3 regions of the Bacillus basilensis genome follow, and region 2 is predicted to be linked to each of the others. Evidence: predicted binding sites of a transcription regulator. Region 2 holds the regulator's gene; each other region holds the start of a gene.

Region 1 (5,696 bases), 440 kb from region 2:
AAAAAATCTTTATCCTTTGTCCATTTATCAGGTGCTAAACGAACATATTCAATATTAGCTTCTTTTGCACTTTTATAGTTCTCAGGTAATGACGTACTATTCATGAAATTAGTGCCCTTCCTTTTTGAATCCCAAAAACTAATTTTTGAATCGCTCTTGTAATAGGTATCAGCTCTTACATTCATTTCCTGTACTCCAAAATTCATCATGCCCAATAACGCAACAATTGGCAAAATTTTTTTCACAACTTTTCCTACTTTCTCTTTATATTTTACACACATAACATACCTTTGTTTTGTTACAGGAATATGGCAATTTCCCAAAAATACCTTTTATGTTTTTAAAACGGAAGGTCATTCACTCATAAATAAAAAAGAAATAATTAGGAAGTTGCTTCATTTTCTAAAAAACAAAAAAGGAATCCTTTATGGATTCCTTTTTGACTTGCACTCTTTTTCAAATAGTGCATTTTTGCACCTACTTTTAGTATACCTTACAATTCTTATAAAATAAATAAGATTAAATAAAATTCACTTCTATATTTTCATAAAATATCACACATACTCCCTCATAATTTTACAGATAAAATAGGGTATTTTAAAACTCATCTCTTGAACATTCCTTTAGTTGCTCCATAGCAATTTTACGCGCATGTTCCTCACTATCTATCAAAGTCAATCCTTGTGATATATAACTCCAAAATTCAGATCCACAATCCTCCATCCATCTATAAGCTTCTGTTGTGTATAGCCCATCTTTTCTTTTAATGATTTGAACCTTATAGTTTTTACTTGGAGAAAAAAACTCTTGTATAACCTGCTCCATTTATGAAACATCCTCCTTAAATCTATTATTTGAAATTATATTTTCACATAATCTCGTAATAGAAACTTCTTTTTACGATAAATTACTATCACTTTTTGAAAGGATAATATACCTTACATCCTCCCATCATTTTCTTCCTGTACTAACCAATATAAATGATACAGCTTATATCCTAGAAATTTCAATAACATTTGGCCGTTACTTCTCTCTGTCGTTCTACTTATTTCTACTACATATAATTAAATATTTTTTCAGAAACCACTTCATAAAAGAACATAAGTTCGTGTATAATAGGAACAAGAATAGGAACAAACGTTCTCGTTATTATTAGGAGGAGTTATAGTGTATGACTATTCAATTTTACCGAATAGAATCATTTTATGTGTTGATCTTCGTAGCTTTTATGCTTCTGTTAGTTGTATCAAAATGGGATTAGACCCACTTCATACAAAATTAGCTGTAGTCGGTGATGTGAATAGGAATGGGTCCATTGTTTTAGCCGCAACTCCACCTTTAAAAGCAATGGGAGTAAAGAAGTTGGCAAGGCTATACGAGATTCCTCGGCAAAAAGATATTCTTATTGTGAATCCAATTATGAGAACCTATATTAAGTGCTCCAATTACATAACGAAGTTAGCTCTACAATATGTTCCTATTGAAGACTTTCATCAATACAGCATCGATGAATTTTTTATGGATATTACCGATAGCATCCATCTATTTGCTCGGAATCCAAATGAATTTGCATTACAGTTTAAACGTGAAATATATGAACACACACGAATTGAATGCACAATCGGGATTGCACCTAACCTATTGATGAGTAAGGTAGCTTTAGATATTGAAGCAAAGAAAAATAAAGACGGAGTCGCTTATTGGACATACGAAGATATACCTACAAAATTATGGAGCATACGACCGCTTAGTAAGTTTTGGGGAATTTCGCATAAAACAGAAACAAAATTAAATCAAAAAGGAATACATTCAATTGGTGATTTAGCTAATTATCCTCTTAAATATTTAAAACAAAGCTTCGGCGTGATTGGCGAAGAATTACACTTACATAGTAATGGGATTGATTTTAGTCGAATTTCAGAGAAATATGTTCCGGTTACAACTTCTATAGGAAAAAGCCAAATTTTAATGCGTGATTATACAATAGAAGAATTTCCGATTATCCTACTGGAACATACCGAAGAAGTTTGCTATCGATTAAGACAACAAAACAAACTTGCTCAAACCGTTCAATTTTCAATTGGATATAGTAAAAGTTATTCGGGTGGCTTTAGCAAAACACATACCTTAAGCCGTCCCACCAACTTAACCATGGACATTTATCAAGTTTGTCTATATTTTCTACATCAACAATATACTGGAGAACCAATTAGAAGTATTACTATTTCTCTAACAAAACTAATTGGTGAAGGAGAAGAACAAATTTCCTTTTTTGATAACATCATACAACGAGAAAAAGAAATAAAGCTAACGAAAGTAATGGATGAAATACGCACAAAGTTTGGAAAAAACAGCATATTAAGAGGAATTTCCTATACAAATAATGCAACAGCAAGATACAGAAACACACTGCTAGGGGGACACAAAGCATGAACAACGCTAATATGCCAAAAGGCAGAGGAATGGTCAAATGGACGCCGTTTGCAGCAATGCCAGAACAATTCGTCGGAATACGTGAAATGATCAAAGAGAAATCTAAAGTATCGCGTCCCACTTTAACCTCTGAAGAGAAAGAACTGATTGAGAACATGTTACTATGTTCGTTGCTATCTGAAGAAGAGATATTAATTACATATTATGAAGATGGTTATTTACTCACCAACTATATGACCGTTATCGATATAGATTCATTACATAGATCTATCATATGTAATGATGCTTTCTATAATAAGATGACAATACAATTTCCGAATATAATAGACGTAAAATAGATTTAGGTGATTATCTTTGGAGTATTATAAAGGAGAATATAAAATGCAAGGGAATCAGATAAGAAAGAATACAGCGAGAAGAATTACTCATAATGATATAAATAACTATCCCTATTTAAAATATACCTATGATTATCAATGAGAAAAATGGAATAACTTACGAGGTTTTAAGCGCTGGTTTTCATAATAATGATGCAGTAGCGATGATAACGACAGATGGTTTCGCTACAACTAGGGTAAATACACCGATCGTAACAGTAAAAAACAATGATGGTAGTATCCAAGCATTCCGCTTACCTTTAGAATTGGAATACTGGGTACTTTCATGTATGTGTGCTGCTTCAACAGGGAGAAATCCGTTCCCATGTAAAGTCGCTTTTGGAATCATTGATACTAAATTTCATGTAGAATTCACATGAAAAAGGAGCAAATTAAATTGCTCCTTTTATCGTTATAAGATTTTTAACTTCTATCCTTAAACATACTATCTAGGATTCTATCCTAGAATTTGAACTTATATCTTAAATCCACCAATTAATTCTTGAAGTTCTTCGGCCATCTGTGCTAATTGTATTGCTGAAGAATTTATCTCTTCCATAGAAGCATGTTGCTCCTCAGATGAACCGGCTATCGTTTGCATACTTGAAGAATTCTCTTTCACAGCCATAGATATTTGATTAATTGATGTATCGACTTCCATTACATCACTTGTCATTTTATTTGATAATTCCACCATACCATGTACTTTTGACACGATATCATTTGCAGATTTTGAGATTTCATAAAAACTTTGTTTTGTATCATTCGCAACCTGAATCCCTGACTGCACTTCAACTCCTACTTCATTCATAGCTTTTACAGTCTCATGTACATCTGCTTGTATTTCATTAATTAAACTTCCAATTTCCATTGAAGATTCGGATGATTGCTCCGCTAACTTCCTGACCTCATCGGCAACAATTGCAAAGCCACGACCCTGTTCTCCTGCCCTTGCCGCTTCAATCGCTGCATTCAATGCTAATAAATTTGTTTGTGCTGCAATATTTTGAATTACTTCTAATATACTTCCGATTTGCTGCGATTTCTTATCTAATAATTTAATTACATTATCAGATTGAGAAACAGAATGATGGATTGACTGCATTTGCGTTACAGTTTGTTCTACTAATTGTTCACCCTCATTGGCTTTTTGTTTTGTGTATAAGGATGAAGCCGATACTTCAGAAGCATTATCAGCTACGCATTGAATATTTCGTGTTACCTCACCAATTAATTTCGCTCCAGATGCAACTTCATTATTTTGAACTTCTGCACTATTCGATATTTCTTCCATTTCTTTTGTAATTTGTTCTGTCGCAACACTTGCTTGCTCTACGCTAGCAGTTAGTTCCTCAGACGAAGCAGCCACATGTCCTGCAGATGTGTTAATTTGAGAAATTATATTACGTAACGATTTTGCCATTGTGTTGAAACTACCACCTAACTGACCAAGTTCATCCTTTGAACGAATATCTATTTTCTCAGTTAAATCTCCCTGACTAATTCTTTGAGCTGAAATAACTAATCGTTTTAGTGGATTAATAATAGATTTAAGAATGAAGAAAATTACAATTCCACCTAACAATAATGAAGCCCCTATTATATTGAGAGTTTTATAAAAAATAGGATTGGTAGCCTCTTCAATTTCTTTCGTAGGCATTATACCAGCTATTTTCCAACCTGTTTTTTTGTTTGTCTTAAAGCTTATGTTTCGATCCTCTCCATTAAGGCTATAAGTAATTACTCCATCTTCTTTCTTATATAGATCATCTGCTAATGATTTCTCTAATTTCTCACCTGGCTTACGTGTAGGATGAACAACTATAGTCTTATCTTGACTTACTATAGATACAAAGCCTTGTTTTCCTATTTTTATCATTTTAGAAGTTTTTACGATATCATCAATATTTAAGTCCACACCAATGACACCACTTTTATCAGCATTTTGCTTTGCAATTGCTATTACCATATTTCCTGTAGACTTTGATTTATAAGGAGACGAAACAATAATTTCTCCATTGGCTTTTACTGCATCCTTATACCAACTACTTTCTAACGGATTAAATCCTTCTGGTATTTTTCCAACAGGTGCTTGAATAAATTGATTATTACTGGATGTAGTATAAATTGTTTCTATCTCTGGATGTAACTGTATATATTGTTCAAATTTACTTTGTACATTTTGCAATTGGTCAGCATTATAATCACCTTGTTTAAGTATCTTTGCAAAATAAGTTACATCTACATGTTTATTTTCTAATTCATCATCAACTATCTTATTTAAAATACTCACATTATCTTTCGCAGCTTGTAGAATTGTATCATTAAGATCAGTTTTCGACTCATTATAAGATGTTATTCCCACAATAAGACTTGGTATAATTAATATTGCAATAAATGCCATAGACAACTTCGTTTTAAGCTTCATTTGTTCCAATCTTTCTTTTATTTTAAACACTCTCTACTTCTCCCTTTCATTCTAACAACTGATATAGTTTATTTAATCGTTTGCTCCTTTATTTTTTCTACATTCATTTATGGTATCATTCGATATGAAATCACCGTTATATCCTTTTACATGCATCTTCTTATATAACAATTTAATTTTTACAAGCGGAGTTTATCTATCCACCTTTCGAATATGTTATTTTTTTATAGTAAGCAATGTTAAGACTACAAATTATTCTAAATTACCTAGATGAAACATGGAATTCATTTAAATGATGATTTTTGACTTTAATTGGATCAAAATTTTAATCTAGAACGATTCAAATTTGATGAAATCCTTACCATAATAAACCTTCTAAAACTTAACTAAGTGAATTTATTCTTTGGATAATTATACTTAACAGGCTTTTAACCACTCTAACCGCTTCACTTCATTTA
Region 2 (5,696 bases):
GTTTCTTACATTCGCGAACATGAGAAACCAGATTTACTAGTCGTAGCGTATCATGGGGGATTTGAACGCGATTTACAAACCGGGGTACCGACTGAAGTTTTAACAGGTGAAAACCAAGGATATGCAATGTGCCATGAAATTGAAGGCATAGATATTTTACTAACAGGCCACCAACACCGTGAAATTGCTCAAGCCGCAATAAATGGTGTAACAGTTTTACAAACCGGATGCAATGGACACTTCATTGGAAAAGTAACAATAACATTAGAAAAAACAAAACAAAAATGGGTAAAAAAAGAGAGTTGTTCACAATTATTGCCCGTGCGAGGAATTGCGACGGACCAGGATATTCTTTCCTTGGTTACCGATTATGAAGAAAAAACACAAAATTGGCTCGATCAACCTATTGGACTAATCTATGGGGACATGCGAATTTCAGATGCTATGCAAACTCGTTTGCAAGACCATCCTTTTATTGAATTCATAAATAAAATACAGATGGATATAGCTAATGTTTCCATTTCTTGTACAAGCTTATTCCATAATACATCTCCAGGTTTCCCTAATCGTGTAACAATGCGTGACATCGTTTCTAATTATATTTATCCAAATACATTAAAAGTACTTAGAATAACTGGAGCGGATATAAAAGATGCTCTCGAACTCTCTGCTTCTTATTTCATATTAAAAGCAGATGGAACCATCATCGTAAACCCTAGCTACATAGAACCAAAACCGCAACACTATAATTACGATATGTGGGAAGGAATTTCGTACGTATTAAACATTTCCAAACCAATTGGCGAGAGAGTAGAATCTTTACAGTATAAAGGCACTCCTCTTAATATGGATGAAGAATATGACGTCGTTATGAATAGTTATCGTGCAAGCGGCGGAGGGAACTTCTTTATGTTTCAAAATAAGCCTGTAATAAAAGACATACCAACAGATATGTCTGAACTTATTGCTGACTATATATTGAAGCACAAAAAAATAGAAGCAACAATCAATAACAACTGGAAAGTTATTAACTAGCGAATATAATAAATAAAAAAAGATGGGCTTTGCCCATCTTTTAGTTTAATTTTGCATTATCTTGCTTTTTTAAAGCTTTTAATTTCGCCGGTGTAACATCAGTACCTTGTTCGTTAACGACTTTAATTCCTTTAAGTTCGTTTAACATATTTTGACGAAATCCTTTTAAATATTGTTCACGTAGCGATTGACGCTCACGTTGTTCTTCTTCAGTTAAACCTTCAGCTTTTGCTTTTTTCGCTAAGAAGTTAATGCGTTCAACGAGTTCGTGACTAAGCATCTCGAATCCCCCTTCTAATCAAAACTGATTATTATCATACAATAGTTACTCTTCTTTATCAAGCAATTGCTTTGTATACTCTACATATCTACGATGTACCGTCGCTTTTGAAACATTATGACCAAAGCCGCGAAGCGTTGCTGCAATTTCTTCGAAAGTAAGTTCATTCTTGCGCAAACGCACAATTTCCTCAATTGGCACTTCTTTCTTCTCTCGTCCTACGCTTAAATGACGATTCTTTAAATTATTTTCTGGGCGATAGCCCTTTTCTACCGCGCGTTGCATACCACGTTTAATTTTCAAATTATGAATCTTTCTTTGATACTCTTCAACAATACCAATAATATCTAATACCATCGAATCCGAATCCGACAATTGTAATTCTCCATTATGCGTATGCGTGTATACTTTTATTCCCTCTTTATGTAAACAGTGCATTAATGCAATCTTTGCATTTCCCCTACCAAGGCGCGTTTCATCTTGTATGAGTAGCACATCAATTTGTTCGTCTCGAATTGTATCTAGCACTTCTAATATTCCATCACGTTCAATTGTATAACCACTAGCCTGCTCTTCAATCACCTTAGTAACATTCATTTGATAGCGCTCCGCTAAATGCAATAATTCATCTTTTTGACGTAATAATGATGTTTCTTGCGCTTCTTTTGTTGTACTCACACGTGCATAAATAATTGCATTCATTATGAACCCCTCTTTCTCACTATTATTTCCCTTCAGTGTAACATAAATTCGCCTTTTGTTCGAACTTATGTTTGTAGAATGTTTTTTCACATGTTATACTTATTAATAAGAAAAATGAAAGAAAACGAGGTGTTAGAAAACATGGAAAAGTTAACGAAACGCCAGCAAGACATTCTCGACTTTATTAAGCTAAAAGTACAAGAAAAAGGATATCCACCTTCCGTACGTGAAATCGGTCAAGCAGTCGGCCTCGCTTCTAGTTCTACAGTGCACGGACATTTATCAAGATTAGAAGAAAAAGGATACATTCGACGCGATCCAACAAAACCACGAGCAATCGAAATTTTAGGTGATGACCGAATGGATACAGAAACACAATCTGTTATTCAAGTTCCAATCATCGGAAAAGTTACTGCTGGATTACCAATTACAGCAGTTGAAAGTGTAGAAGATCACTTCCCACTTCCAGCTAGCATTGTTGCTGGAGCAGATCAAGTGTTTATGTTACGTATTTCTGGAGATAGTATGATTGAAGCTGGTATTTTCGATGGAGATCTAGTTGTTGTTCGCCAACAACAGTCTGCATATAATGGTGAAATTGTAGTCGCTTTAACAGAAGATAACGAGGCAACTGTTAAACGTTTCTATAAAGAAAAAGACCATTTCCGTCTACAACCGGAAAACTCTTCATTAGAACCTATCATTTTAAAACAAGTGTCAGTTATTGGTAAAGTAATTGGCGTATATCGTGATTTACATTAAGAATATAAAAGAAGATAATTACCTTATTTATATACGGTAATTATCTTCTTTTTGTATTTTGATAGATTTTCATACATTCTATTTCTTATGAACGCGTTTCAATCGTCACATCTCCCGCAGCAGTTTTACCGCTAATCTTTGTACTCCCATTACCAATTGTTACGTTTTTATTTTCTTCATTAAAAATTGTTACATCTCCCGCAGCACTTTGCCCGGTGATTACCGCATCTTGTGGTTTTTCCGATAAAACAATATCTACATCTCCCGCAGTTGAACTCGCTTCTAGATTATACTTAGAATCATGATCTAGAATATTTATTTCCCCACTGGTCGTTTTTGCAGTCACTTTCCCTATTACTTTTTTAAAGTTCAGCTCACCAGCTTTTGTAGATCCCTCCACATTCTTAGCCGTTACACGTTTCAAATCCACTTCACCAGCAAGTGTCTCAACACTTACACGGTCACTTTTCACATCACTTATTTCGATTTGTCCAGCAGATGAATTTACTTTTACATCTCGGTAAGAGCGTTCAGGCACAAGGAGAGTCAATGTAGACGTTTGAAACCTAAAATCGTAAAAGGAAAAATCAAATGAAGCACCTTTTTCTCTTTCCCCAATGATTTTTAATGTGTCACCATCTTCAGCAATACGAACCTCTTGTTTACGTGTATCTCCTGATTGCTTTACATAAAAAGAAGAGTCAGGCGATTTTTGGACAACAATATCCCCAGCATCTAATTTAACTTCTATATTTTTTAGTGTTTCGTTTTTGATTATATCTTCTTTGTTTCCTTTTTCTGCAGTTTGTACTGCTTTTTTATATGTTTGTGAAATCCCAATTACTCCAATAATGATACAAGCGATTGCTACTAACAATATTTTTTTCATCATCTACTCCCCTTTTATCATTTTGAAGTTCCATATTACATAACGTACGCATAGCCTTTTAAACCACTTCGTACTATAATAAGCGATAATACATAACAACAAACCTACGCCAACAAACGTTATACTAACGAATAAATCCAACCATATAAAAGTACCCATAAATACTTTTCCAATAACGGAAAATGGTGTTACTACACTAGCAATTCCACCGACCCAAAAGGAAAATATAAAAGCGATAATTGCAACTAACGGGCCTAACACAATAATAAAATTAAATAAACTAAGTCCAATCGCTGCCATGACAGCTCTTGTCACATTTGAAGTTGATGGGTCTTTTTTCATTTCATCGAAGCGATACATCGCAAGTAATTCTTTTGCAATTACTTTCGGAGAGCCAAGCCCCTTTATTATTTCCGATTCAGTTTTCCCCTCTTCTATCCCAAACTGAAAATGCTCTTCATAATCAAATAAAATATCTTTCCGCTCTTCGTCCGGTAAATTTCTAAGATGACTTGATAATTCTTTAAGAAACTGTTCTTTACTCATCCCATTCCACCCCTTCAATAATTTCTTGTACGCCTTTTGCAAAATCACGCCACTCTGTTACTAACAAATTCAGTTGCGTTTCCCCTTGCTCAGTTAGTTGATAATATTTACGAGGCGGCCCCTCCGTAGATTCTTTTAAATATGTTTGAAAATATCCTTCTTTCGTTAAACGACGTAATAAAGGGTACACTGACCCTTCCGATATTAAAAATTCATTTGAGATTTGCTGAACAAGTTCATAACCGTAGCAATCCTTACGTTTCACAAGTGCCAAAACACACAGTTCTAACACACCTTTTTTAAACTGAACGTTCAAGGATAGTCCCCCTTTCTCATTTCAGTACTGTTCAATACACGGTACCTTTCTTATCCATAATATACCACTTAGTACTATTTATTGCAAGGTACTGTATGTTCCAATACTTAATTTTAGCATTACATACATCCGCATCATGACACACTGAGCACAGCATACTATTACAATTTTCACATTTATATTCATAGCTAGCGCGCTTTTTAAATAATCCCCCTGATTTTTCCAGGCATTTTGCGAGCACTTTTTTCAGGCATTTCACTAACCTCTATGTTTTCTACAAATAAAAAAAGCCCTGATACCGTAGTATCAAGGCCTTTTAGCTCTTAGTATAGAGACATATATTGATCGCGTTCCCATTGGTGAACTTGCGTTCTAAAGATATCCCACTCAATCTCTTTCGCTTCGATGAAGTGCTCAAGTAAATGCTCACCTAGTGCACCACATACTACTTCGTTAGATTGTAATGTAACTAATGCTTGCGCTAATGTTGCTGGTAAGTCAACGATACCTGCTTCTTCACGCTCTTCTTTTGTCATTACATAGATGTTACGGTCTACTGCAGCTGGTGGAGTTAATTTGTTTTTAATTCCGTCAAGACCTGCTGCTAATAATGTAGCCATTACTAAATATGGGTTTGCAGCTGGGTCAACACTACGTACTTCTACGCGTGTACTAATACCACGAGATGCAGGGATACGTACTAATGGGCTACGGTTTTGTGCAGACCATGCTACGTAACAAGGAGCTTCGTATCCAGGTACTAAACGCTTGTAAGAGTTTACAGTTGGATTTGCTACCGCTGTAAATGCTGGTGCGTGTTTTAAAATACCTGCGATGAAGTGACGAGCATCATCACTTAATTGTAAGTCACCATTTTGATCGAAGAATACGTTCTCACCATTTTTAAATAGTGATAAGTTACAGTGCATACCTGAACCGTTCACACCGTATAATGGTTTCGGCATAAATGTTGCGTGTAAACCGTGTTTACGAGCAATTGTTTTTACAACAAGTTTGAATGTTTGAATGTCATCACATGAGCGAATTGCACTTGCATATTTAAAGTCAATTTCGTGTTGACCTGGTGCAACTTCATGGTGAGACGCTTCAATTTCAAAGCCCATCTCTTCTAGTTCAAGAACGATATCACGACGACAGTTTTCCCC
Region 3 (5,696 bases), on a different contig from region 2:
ATCAAAGGCACTGCCATCTATGATTCAGCGGAGAAGTGGTAATATTGTAATTGTTTCGTCTATATGGGGACAAATTGGTGCATCATGTGAAGTGCTTTACTCGATGGTAAAAGGTGCGCAAAATTCATATGTGAAAGCTTTAGCAAAAGAAGTTTCATTAAGTGGATTAAGAGTTAACGCGGTGGCGCCAGGTGCAATTGAAACAGAAATGTTAAGTGTATTTTCAGAAGAGGATAAGAATGAAATTGCTGAAGAGATTCCGTTAGGTAGGTTGGGATTACCAGAAGAAGTAGCAAAAACAGTGTCATTTCTCGTATCGCCAGGTGCATCTTACATAACTGGACAAATTATCGGAGTAAATGGCGGTTGGCATTGTTAAAAATTTCTTACATAAAAAATGAAAAACTGTACAAATTAAGCATGATTCTATTACTAAGTAGTGAGGTGCTTACACATGTCAGTTTTAGATAATTTTGATCAATGGAAGAGCTTTTTAGGAGAACGTTTAGAACAAGCAGAAGGAAAAGGGCTTAACAGTGGTGCTGTATCAGATATGGCATTTCGTGTTGGTGATTATTTAGCAAATGAAGTAGAAGCGCGCAACGATCAAGAGAAATTATTGTCTGAGCTTTGGAAAGTTGCTGATGAACAAGAGCAACATACAATCGCAAACTTAATGGTAAAGTTTGTACAACATAAGTAAAAAATAGAGAGGAGATTCTCCTCTCTATTTTTTTTGTATAACAATAACGCGGGATAGATTATACATTTAGCTTCCCTATTAAGGTGAAATCATATAATATAGTACGTAGGTGTAAAGTAAGCAAGGGGAGTGATCTTGGATGATTGAATGGTATTTTGAATATGAAATACATAAAAACCGACCTGGCTTGCTTGGTGACGTTTCTTCGTTAATCGGTATGCTCGGCATTAATATTGTCACAATTAATGGTGTAGATAATGCACGACGTGGATTACTCCTTATGTGTGATAATCAAGAGCAAATCTCTAGACTTGAATCAATTTTAAATACGATGGATAACATAACGGTAACGAAATATCGTCCGCCAAAGCTAAGAGATAAGCTAGCGGTTAGACATGGTAGGTACATACAACGGGATGCAGATGATAAGAAGACATTTCGTTTTGTGCGTGATGAATTAGGATTACTTGTAGACTTTATGGCTGAAATAATGAAAAAAGAAGGTCATAAACTAATCGGGATACGAGGAATGCCTCGTGTCGGAAAAACAGAATCCATTGTTGCCGCAAGTGTTTGTGCAAATAAAAGATGGTTATTTGTATCATCTACTCTTATTAAGCAAACTGTTCGTAGTCAATTGATTGAAGATGAGTATAGCGACGACAATATTTTTATCTTAGATGGAATCGTGTCAACAAAGCGTGCTAACGAAAGGCATTGGCAGCTTGTTCGTGAAATTATGAGATTGCCTGCAACAAAAGTTGTGGAACATCCTGACGTATTTGTGAGTCAATCAGAATACACGTTGGATGATTTTGATTATATTATCGAGTTGCGTAACGATTATGATGAAGAAATTCAATATAATTTAGTAGATGAAATTGAGCAAGGTACGCAAAATAATTTCTCTATGTTTGACTTTTAAAGAAATATTGAGGTGTTAGTAGTGACAGAATTAGGACAAAAGCTGAAAGAAGCAAGAGGAACGAAAGGCTTGTCTATTGATCAGCTGCATGAGATTACAAAAATTCAAAAGCGCCATTTAGTAGCGATTGAGGAAGGCAATTATGATGTATTGCCAGGAGCTTTTTATGCGCGTGCATTCATTAAACAATACGCAGATGCGGTTGGATTAAGTGGAGAGGAACTGCTTGTAGAGTATCAGAGTACGATACCACAATCTGAAAAACGCGACGTTCCACAAGTATCAACTGGACAAAAAACACAAGAAACAATGCAAAAATCTTCATCTTGGCCAATTGCAGATCATATGCCGAAAATCTTAGTTGCGCTGTTAGTAATCGCAGTTGGAGTGGTAATTTGGTTTGTGTTTCAAGCGTTAACTGGAAAAGATGATGAGAAAGTTCCGAATGCTCAAAGTGAAAAAATTGAAGTTAAAAAAGCGGAAAACTCTCCGTTAGACACGAAGAAAGAAGAAGTGAAAGCGGAAGAACCGAAAAAAGAGGAACCAAAGAAAGAAGAGCCAAAGAAAGAAGAACAACCCGCACAACCAACTGGACAACAAGAGGTGAAAGTAGTTGGAACAACTGGTATAGTATCTACTTTGGAAATTCATAATAATAAAACATTAGAACTGGAAATATCGAGTAAAGGTGCGAGTTATGTAGATGTTAAAGATGATGCTGGGAATGTAATTCTAAACACTACAGTACAAGAGGGTCAAGTAGAAAAACATGATGTATCAACAATAAAAGAAGTGCGACTTAATATTGGAAATGCAACGAATGTTGAAGTTAAACTGAATGGCCAAGTGGTCGCTTACCCATTGGATACAGAAAAAGAACTTCACCAAAGATTGGTGATAAAAAACCAAGGGATAGAGCAACCAGCACAATAACAGTCATCGCTTCGATGACTTTTTTCAATGAACAAATGTTTTTGATATGATGGAGGAATAGCTGTGAATTTACCAAATAAAATTACAATATCTAGAATCTGCTTAATTCCAATTTTTATGGTAATTATGTTAGCACCCTTTGATTGGGGTTCATACACAATTGGTGATGTTGATTTACCAATTCAACATTTAGTAGGAGCACTTATCTTTATTATTGCTTCGGCTACAGATTGGATTGATGGACATTACGCAAGAAAGTATAATCTTGTAACGAATTTAGGGAAGTTTCTTGACCCGTTAGCTGATAAATTACTTGTTTCAGCAGCACTTATTACATTAGTTGAGATGCAATACGTACCTGCTTGGATTGTTATTGTAATTATAAGCCGTGAGTTTGCGGTAACTGGTTTACGCCTTGTACTTGCTGGGACAGGAGAAGTAGTTGCGGCAAATCAGCTAGGGAAAATTAAGACATGGACACAAATTATTGCGATCGCAGCATACTTATTACACGATGTACCTTTAAATTTAATCCATATTCCGGTAGCTGATATCTTTATATGGATTGCATTAATTTTTACTGTTATTTCAGGATGGGATTATTTCTGGAAAAATAGAGAAGCTTTTGTAAACTCAAAATAGAAGTTTATGGGGGAATTGGGATGAATGCTGAAATTATTGCGGTTGGAACTGAATTATTACTTGGACAAATTGCAAATACAAATGCCCAGTTTTTATCTGAGAAGTTAGCTTCAATTGGAATTAATGTGTACTACCATACTGTAGTTGGAGATAATAACAAACGATTACAGCAGGCGATTGAAGTTGCGGAAGAACGTGCTGACATGCTTATTTTCACAGGTGGATTAGGTCCGACAAAAGATGATCTGACGAAAGAAACGATATCTTCTTGTTTGGGTGGAGAGCTTGTGTATGATGAAAAAGCATTAGCCTCAATAAGCGATTACTTTAAGCGTACAGGCCGCGAATTCACGGAGAATAATAAAAAGCAGGCGCTCGTTTTAGATGGAGCAACTGTATTTGCGAATGATCACGGTATGGCACCTGGTATGGGGTTAAATAAGAACGGAAAAGTTTATATTTTATTACCAGGACCACCAAAAGAGATGAAGCCGATGTATGTAAGTTATGTAGAGCCTTTTTTACGTAACTTTACAACAGGAGAAAACATTTATTCTCGTGTGCTTCGTTTTTTCGGAATTGGGGAATCTCAATTAGAAGTGAAAGTTCAAGATTTAATTGATAGACAAACGAACCCGACAATCGCCCCCCTTGCGAATGATGGAGAAGTGACACTACGTTTAACTGCCAAACATCAAAATGCTGATGAAGCAGCGAAACTCATCCAGCATATGGAAGATTTGATTTTAGAAAGAGTAGGAGAATTTTTCTACGGATATGACCAAGAGTTTCTGCACTATAAAGCGATAGAGTTATTGAAGAAAAAAGGATTAACTTTAGCGTGTGCAGAAAGTTTAACAGGTGGTCTCTTCGGCAATCAAGTGACAGAAAGTGCTGGTGTGTCTTCAGTATTTAAAGGCGGTGTCATTTGTTATCATAATGATGTGAAGCAACATGTTCTACATGTACCTGGGGGAGTGTTGTCTACTGATGGTGCAGTTAGTAAAGAATGTGCTTGTTATCTCGCTGAAAATGTTAAAGGTATATTAAAAGCGGATATCGGAATTAGTTTCACTGGGGTAGCAGGACCGGATGCTTCAGAACAGAAAGAGCCGGGAACGGTATTCATTGGATTGGCGATTAAGGATGAACCAACTATAGTCTTTCCTCTCCATTTAAGTGGAAGTCGTCAACAAATTAGGGAACGTTCGGCGAAATATGGATTTTATCATTTGTATAAAAAGCTAGAAGAGATGTGAGTCTCTTCTAGCTTTTTTAATGCAAAAATGGAGTTTTATTAAATGGAAAATAAAAAAATCGAATAAATGTTCGATTTTTGTTGGCAAATTGAATTGAAAATAGGTATAATAAGATTAGCAATTCAGTTAAGGAGGAATTTTGAATGAGTGATCGTCAAGCGGCATTAGATATGGCGTTAAAACAAATAGAGAAGCAATTCGGTAAAGGTTCAATTATGAAATTAGGAGAACAAGCGGAGCGTAGAATTTCTACAATTTCAAGTGGTTCTTTAGCACTTGATGTGGCACTAGGGGTAGGCGGATACCCGCGTGGCCGTATTATTGAAATTTACGGACCTGAAAGTTCGGGTAAAACAACAGTTTCATTACACGCAATCGCTGAAGTACAGCGTCAAGGTGGACAAGCAGCGTTTATTGATGCGGAGCATGCGATGGATCCTGTATATGCACAAAAATTAGGCGTTAACATAGATGAATTACTATTATCACAACCTGATACAGGGGAGCAAGGACTAGAAATCGCAGAAGCACTTGTACGAAGTGGCGCGGTTGACATTATTGTAATTGACTCTGTAGCAGCTCTTGTACCGAAAGCTGAGATTGAAGGGGACATGGGTGACTCTCACGTAGGTTTACAAGCTCGTTTAATGTCACAGGCACTTCGTAAACTTTCAGGTGCAATCAATAAATCAAAAACAATCGCAATCTTTATTAACCAAATTCGTGAAAAAGTTGGGGTTATGTTCGGGAACCCAGAAACAACTCCAGGTGGTCGTGCGTTGAAATTCTATTCAACAGTTCGTCTTGAAGTACGTCGTGCGGAGCAATTAAAGCAAGGTAACGACATCGTTGGTAATAAAACGAAAGTAAAAGTAGTTAAGAATAAAGTAGCACCACCATTCCGTGTTGCTGAAGTTGATATTATGTACGGAGAAGGTATTTCAAGAGAAGGTGAAATCTTAGATATGGCTTCTGAACTTGATATCGTTCAAAAGAGTGGTGCTTGGTATTCTTATAATGAAGAGCGTTTAGGACAAGGTCGTGAGAATTCGAAGCAATTCTTAAAAGAGAATACGGATTTAAGAGAGGAAATTGCCTTCTTTGTTCGTGATCATCACGGAATTGGTGAAGATTCTGGTGTGGAAGACACGGAAGATTCAACTCTTCAAGATTAAAAAATAAAAGACACGGGACCGTGTCTTTTATTTTTTTATCTTCTATTAAAGTGGAATAT

What was found. Region 2 encodes LexA, which represses DNA repair genes until DNA is damaged. Its sites were predicted from a motif close to CGAACATATGTTCG; they were not measured.
Region 1: a site for LexA is predicted at 1,096-1,109, ahead of ACQVV1_RS08845 (Y-family DNA polymerase). Genes of this name have one in related genera too.
Region 3: a site for LexA is predicted at 4,522-4,535, ahead of recA (recombinase RecA). Genes of this name have one in related genera too.

The regions. Positions count from the first base shown of each region.
Region 1 is NZ_JBNTQO010000003.1:444,391-450,086, reverse strand. It holds gene ACQVV1_RS08855 (glycoside hydrolase family 5 protein) at 1-281, opposite strand, end outside; gene ACQVV1_RS08850 (hypothetical protein) at 598-825, opposite strand; gene ACQVV1_RS08845 (Y-family DNA polymerase) at 1,168-2,433, shown strand; gene ACQVV1_RS08840 (YolD-like family protein) at 2,430-2,771, shown strand; partial or broken gene ACQVV1_RS08835 (hypothetical protein) at 2,815-3,190, shown strand; gene ACQVV1_RS08830 (methyl-accepting chemotaxis protein) at 3,286-5,268, opposite strand.
Region 2 is NZ_JBNTQO010000003.1:7,639-13,334, reverse strand. It holds gene ACQVV1_RS06650 (bifunctional metallophosphatase/5'-nucleotidase) at 1-1,035, shown strand, start outside; gene ACQVV1_RS06645 (DUF896 domain-containing protein) at 1,076-1,315, opposite strand; gene ACQVV1_RS06640 (YneB family resolvase-like protein) at 1,361-2,017, opposite strand; gene lexA (transcriptional repressor LexA) at 2,159-2,779, shown strand; gene ACQVV1_RS06630 (DUF4097 family beta strand repeat-containing protein) at 2,865-3,671, opposite strand; gene ACQVV1_RS06625 (DUF1700 domain-containing protein) at 3,672-4,214, opposite strand; gene ACQVV1_RS06620 (PadR family transcriptional regulator) at 4,207-4,530, opposite strand; gene glnA (type I glutamate--ammonia ligase) at 4,854-5,696, opposite strand, start outside.
Region 3 is NZ_JBNTQO010000002.1:530,333-536,028, forward strand. It holds gene ymfI (elongation factor P 5-aminopentanone reductase) at 1-379, shown strand, start outside; gene ACQVV1_RS06190 (DUF3243 domain-containing protein) at 455-703, shown strand; gene ACQVV1_RS06195 (DUF3388 domain-containing protein) at 843-1,628, shown strand; gene ACQVV1_RS06200 (helix-turn-helix domain-containing protein) at 1,650-2,561, shown strand; gene pgsA (CDP-diacylglycerol--glycerol-3-phosphate 3-phosphatidyltransferase) at 2,625-3,203, shown strand; gene cinA (competence/damage-inducible protein CinA) at 3,224-4,462, shown strand; gene recA (recombinase RecA) at 4,606-5,637, shown strand.